One region of the Leclercia sp. GHBNCSD genome, then DNA from elsewhere that is predicted to be linked to it. Evidence: riboswitches for the same ligand, from Rfam matches in the RefSeq annotation. Region 1 holds a riboswitch; the other holds the start of a gene.
The links. A riboswitch is a leader RNA that binds a small molecule or an ion and turns the genes downstream of it on or off. The one in region 1 is predicted to bind thiamine pyrophosphate.

Region 1 (3,018 bases):
CCGATGAAAAACCTGTTGCCGGGTAGCGCATTACGGCGCTCCGAAACCCATATGGCGCGGCAAATCTTTAGCGGGCTGACGCGCATAAATGAGGAAAATGGGGAACTGGAAGCCGACATTGCCCACCACTGGCAGCAGCTTTCTCCTCTGCACTGGCGATTTTTTTTGCGGCCTGGTATCCATTTCCATCATGGCCGCGAGCTGGAGATGGCTGATGTTATCGCCTCGCTGCAGCGCGCCCGCGAATTGCCCCTCTATTCACACATCAGCCGGGTCCAGTCGCCCACCGCCTGGACGCTCGATATTCAGCTTACGCAGCCCGACCGCTGGCTGCCGTGGCTGCTGGGGTATGTGCCATCTATGATCCTGCCGCGGGAGTGGGAAACCATGCACAACTTTGCCAGCCTGCCGGTGGGCACCGGGCCGTATGCGGTTTCCCGTAATAACAATAACCAGCTGAAGATCCGCGCCTTCGATGATTACTTCGGCTACCGGGCGCTGATTGACGAGGTGAACGTCTGGGTGTTGCCGGATATCAACGAAGAGCTGAGCGTCGGCCTGACCCTGGAGGGGCCAACCGAGGGGGAAAAGGCAGTGGAGAGCCGCCTCGAAGAGGGCTGTTACTATCTGCTGTTTGACGCCCGCTCCCACCTCGGGGCCAGCGCCGAGGTGCGCCAGTGGGTAAGCCGGATCCTCTCCCCGGCGAACCTGATCTATCAGGCTGAGGAAGTATATCAGTCCTACTGGTTCCCGGCGTATGGCCTGCTGCCGCGCTGGCACCATGCCCGTCCGGGACGCGGCGACCAACCGGCCGGGCTGGAGAGCCTCACCCTGACCTTCTACCGCGAACATATCGAACATCGGGTGATCGCCAGAATGATGAGCGAGCTGCTCGCCGCCGAGCAGGTGACGCTGAACATTCAGGAGGTCAGCTATGAGGAGTGGCATCGCGGCGAGATCGTGAGCGACATCTGGCTCAACAGCGTCAACTTCACCCTGCCGCTGGATTTCTCGCTGTTCTCACATCTCTATGAGGTGCCGCTTCTGCAAAACTGTATTGAGCGGGACTGGCAACAGGACGCCGCCGAGTGGCGCGCGGGTGAGATGAATCTTGCGGTCTGGTGCCAGCAGCTGCTCGCCCAGCAGGCGATCGTCCCGCTGATCCACCACTGGCTGATGATCCAGGGGCAGCGCAGTATGCGCGGCTTGCGTATGAATACGCTGGGGTGGTTTGATTTTAAATCGGCGTGGTTTGCGCCGCCGGAACCATAACACTTTCGTAATATTCACCAAATCATTACAATACTGCCGTTCTCAACGGGGTGCTGCGTGAAAGCGTGTGCTGAGAAAATACCCGTCGAACCTGATCCGGATAACGCCGGCGAAGGGATTTGAGGCTGTTGCTCAAAATCCTTTGCCACTCTCAAACAATGAGGTGCAAAGTGTTCAAAACTGTTCTTCCCCTGTTGGCGCTGGTTGCGCTGCCTGCCGTTGCCAGTCCTGTCCTGACGGTCTACACCTATGACTCTTTCGCTGCCGACTGGGGCCCGGGCCCGGCGGTCAAAAAAGCCTTTGAGGCCGACTGCAAGTGCGAGCTGAAGTTCGTGGCGCTGGAGGATGGCGTCTCGCTGCTGAACCGCCTGCGCATGGAAGGCAAAAACAGCAAAGCCGACGTGGTGCTGGGGCTGGATAACAATCTGCTGGAAGCAGCCACCCAGACCGGGCTGTTCGCCAAAAGCGGTGTGGCGGCCGAGGCGGTTAACGTCCCTGGCGGCTGGAAGAACGACACCTTTGTGCCTTTCGATTACGGCTACTTCGCCTTCGTCTACGACAAAAACAAGCTGAAAAATCCGCCAAAGAGCCTGAAAGAGCTGGTTGAGAGCGACCAGAAGTGGCGGGTGATCTACGAAGATCCCCGCACCAGCACCCCGGGGCTGGGTCTGCTGCTGTGGATGCAAAAGGTCTACGGCGACAAGACCCCGGAAGCCTGGCAGAAACTGGCCGCCAAAACGGTCACCGTGACCAAAGGCTGGAGCGAAGCCTATGGTCTGTTCCTGAAAGGGGAAAGCGATCTGGTGCTGAGCTATACCACCTCCCCGGCGTACCACATCATCGCCGAGAAAAAAGAGAACTATGCCGCCGCTGACTTTGCTGAAGGTCACTATCTGCAGGTTGAGGTCGCCGCCCGGACCGCAGCCAGCAAGCAGCCGGAGCTGGCTGAGAAGTTCCTGAAATTTATGGTTTCTCCGTCGTTCCAGAACGCCATCCCGACCGGCAACTGGATGTATCCGGTGACCAATGTGACGTTACCGGCAGGTTTTGATACCCTGGTGAAACCGCAAACCACGCTGGAATTTACCCCGCAGGAAGTGGCCGGGAAACGTGCAGCATGGGTCAGTGAATGGCAACGCGCCGTCAGCCGTTAATCGCCGGCTGGTTGCTGCCGGGGCTGCTGGCCGCCACGCTGATGGTGGCCGTCGCCCTGGGCGCATTTCTGGCGCTGTGGTTTAACGCGCCAGCCACCGACGTCGCGGCGCTTCTGCACGACAGCTATCTGTGGCACGTTATCCGCTTCTCGTTCTGGCAGGCGTTTCTCTCCGCCCTGCTCTCCGTCGTGCCCGCGATATTTCTTGCCCGCGCGCTCTACCGGCGTCGCTTCCCTGGCAGGCAGGCGCTGCTACGCCTGTGCGCCATGACCCTGATCCTGCCGGTACTGGTGGCGGTATTTGGCATTCTCAGCGTTTACGGGCGTCAGGGCTGGCTGGCCGCGCTATTCCAGGCACTCGGGCTTGAGTGGCGCTTCTCGCCCTATGGCCTGCAGGGGATCCTGCTGGCGCACCTCTTTTTCAACATGCCGATGGCAACGCGCCTGCTCTTACAGGCGCTGGAAAATATCCCCGGCGAACAGCGCCAGCTTGCCGCCCAGCTTGGGATGCGTGGCGGGTCATTTTTCCGTTTTGTCGAATGGCCATGGCTGCGCCGCCAGATCCCCCCCGTCGCCGCCCTGATCTTTATGCT
Region 2 (3,018 bases), 2.4 Mb from region 1:
GCCTCGACGATATCGGCCTCCGCCAGCATGCCAATTTTGGTGGTGTCGATGCGTACATCGCTGAACACCGACTCAAGCTGCGCCGCTACAAAATCAGGCTCAATGCGATAGACCGACTGCACCCCCCGGGTATTCTGGGCTACCAGGGCGGTGATCACCGAGCAGCCGTATGCGCCGAGCGCGGAGAAGGTTTTGAGGTCAGCCTGGATGCCAGCGCCGCCGCTGGGGTCGGTACCGGCAATGGTCAGGGCATTAATGCGTTTCATCGTTGTGCCCCCAGAGCCCACAGGGCATCAAGGAACGTTGCCGCAAAACTGCCCGGCCCGCGGCTTTGAGCAGCCGCAAGGGTACCGGCCCGTTTCATCCAGCCACAGGCCGCCGCGATGTTATCCAGCCGGTCGCCCGGCAGCGAACAGCTGGCCGCCACCACCGCCGATAGCGCACAGCCGGTGCCCACCACCCGGGTCATCATCGGGTCGCCCCCCGTCAGGGTCTGGGTGCGCAGTCCGTCAGTGACGTAATCCACCTCCCCCGTCACCACCACAATCGCATTGGTTTGCCGCGCCAGCGCCTGGGCAGCGGGTAGCGCGCTGGCCGCCGTGTCGGTGGTGTCCACCCCGCGCCCGCCCGCGCTCATCCCGGCGAGCGCGAGAATTTCCGAGGCATTGCCGCGAATGGCCGCCGGTTTCAGGGTGAGAATTTGCTGGCAAAAACGGGTGCGGTACGCCAGCGCGCCAACGGCTACCGGATCGAGCGTCCAGGGCTTGTCCGCCGCCACCGCGCTTTCAATGGCCCGGCGCATCGCCTGGGCGCGCGGTGCGGTCAGGGTGCCGACGTTGATCAGCAGCGCATCGGCCAGCGCGGAGAATTGTTCCGCCTCTTCGGCTTCAATCACCATCGCCGGTGATGCACCAAGGGCCAGCAGGACATTGGCGGTAAAGGTCTGCACCACGTCGTTGGTCATGCAGTGGGTCAGCGGAGAACGGGTTCGGAAATGGTGTAAGGCGTGTAGATTAAGCAGGTCAGGCTGCATGGTATCGCTCCTGCCTTGCGCGAAGAAGCGATAGCCCGGAGGGCATCTGACTTCCCTACGCTGGCATTATCCAGATCAGGTGGTACGGGTATATTCTCAGCCTTCACAAAGAAGGGCACCCCGAGTCAAATCAATTACAAAACAATCATTTACACAGAAACAAATTGTAGGCGTTTAGTGTAACCGGGGCCGTAGGCAGGGTGCAAGGATTATCGATTTATCACAGTGCTTATCACAGCAGTTATCACACCAGAAATAGGTTTCTCACGTAATTAATTACCTGAAATGTGCTCACCCGCTTGTATATCCGCTTGAGGTGAAGAGCGTAGGTAAGTTGTAACTGTCGCAGGCTTCCAGTTACTCGTCTCCGGGCAATCGCTTCTTCGCGTAAGGCAGGAGCAAAAGACAGAAGAAACGCTAACTGCGTTAGCTGTCCGATAGTAAGGGTGTGGGTCAAGACAACAAGATTAAGTAAGGTTATAAATCATTCAAATTATTAAAACCCTCTTTCACTCGACACTAAAACAAATTAGAATTGGCAATCAGATTTCATAGTAAAGAGAGTTAAAACCTTTAGTTTAATAGCTAAAATTATACTAGGGTTGTTTGTGAAGCTGCTTTAGCGCTCTTCATTATTTAATTTAAAAGTTACCAATAATTAAAAATCAAAGGCATGATAAAATGACATTGAACTCAGGTATATTTGCATTTTTCCTATTATATTTAGTACTACACATTTTATATTTGTTTAAGGTTAAAGCATTCAAAATGAATGCTGAGCCTCTTACTCACCAACAATTATTTAAAGCAGCAATCATAATACCTATAGTTTCTTTCTTGATGATAGGGTTTATATGCTGGAGAGAATACGATCTTAAACTTGATGCAGATGGATTTAATAAATTCATTGAAATCAGCAAATTGCCGTTAGGATTGTTATCCTTATCAATTCCCTTTGGCGTAGTTGTAAATAACATACATCGAACCATTCAGACTGATAAACAGATAAAAGAAGCAGAAAGAAAAAACAAGGCTGATGGTTTTTACTCTCATAGAAAAAACACTATTGAGATGTTTGAAAGCTTACCATTTAAAAGTTTCCAAGTGGCAGGCGAAAAATATACTCTAGAGTTTGACAACTGTTATTCGACCTATAGGTACTCTTATCCTATGGCGTCTACTAGCTCTGGTGAATTCATCGCTGACGAAAATTTCGTACGCCGAGTAGATAATCTATGGATTGCTTTAAAAGAGAAATTGGAAAACCCACCTACCAGGAGTGCTGAATCAACATTAAAATATATAGCATCAATTGAAAACATTCTTGATAACATGCATAGAATATTACTTTTCAAGCCCATTGAAATTAAAAAATTACTCTTAGTAAATTTTTCTAACGAGGAAGGGTTTACAAAGCGATTTGTTACCAAGTTTTCATGCGAAGATGATATAAAAATGGCTATAAACGCTTACTGGAATGCCTGCATGATAATCACACAAGCTTTAGAGTTAGACATAAATGAAGGTATTATGATCCAATCAATTGCCGTTGAGCACTATAGTTTGAATAGTGAAAAAATCTTAAGAAACTGGGGAGTATCGGTTAATGATAAAATTAATCATGCAATCCCAGGGATTTACTAATGTATCTCATGAGAATACAAAGTATTACGGCGAATCTAAGTTTGGTTAAAGCTGAAAAATCGCCGTAAGGCCGTAAACAATTAAACTTCTTCTAACTCATTCCAATCATTGAAACGATAATTGCCATTAAGAAGCCCTTCCAACTTTCCCAACGATAAAGGGAAGATAAGATCTACTTTATACCCTCTGCCATGAATTGCTTCTTGCCTGAGAGTGTTGATGTTCTTAGCTTTACGTTTCTGTTTTTTGAAACCAACCGATTGTTTATAGCTTTCACTAAATCTCTCTACTCTTTTAGTGATTGGCTGGTAGTACTCAATATCTTTGAATGTATTCATAAT

Region 2: it holds a riboswitch for thiamine pyrophosphate, as region 1 does, so the genes downstream of both, thiM (hydroxyethylthiazole kinase) here and thiB (thiamine ABC transporter substrate binding subunit) in region 1, are expected to answer to the same signal.

The regions. Positions count from the first base shown of each region.
Region 1 is NZ_JBQVYO010000001.1:1,189,896-1,192,913, forward strand. Features, by position in the region: gene sgrR (HTH-type transcriptional regulator SgrR) at 1-1,272, shown strand, start outside; TPP riboswitch at 1,309-1,408, shown strand; gene thiB (thiamine ABC transporter substrate binding subunit) at 1,443-2,426, shown strand; gene thiP (thiamine/thiamine pyrophosphate ABC transporter permease ThiP) at 2,402-3,018, shown strand, end outside.
Region 2 is NZ_JBQVYO010000001.1:3,550,462-3,553,479, reverse strand. Features, by position in the region: gene thiD (bifunctional hydroxymethylpyrimidine kinase/phosphomethylpyrimidine kinase) at 1-266, opposite strand, end outside; gene thiM (hydroxyethylthiazole kinase) at 263-1,033, opposite strand; TPP riboswitch at 1,069-1,166, opposite strand; gene ACT3IC_RS16945 (hypothetical protein) at 1,715-2,677, shown strand; gene ACT3IC_RS16940 (hypothetical protein) at 2,758-3,015, opposite strand.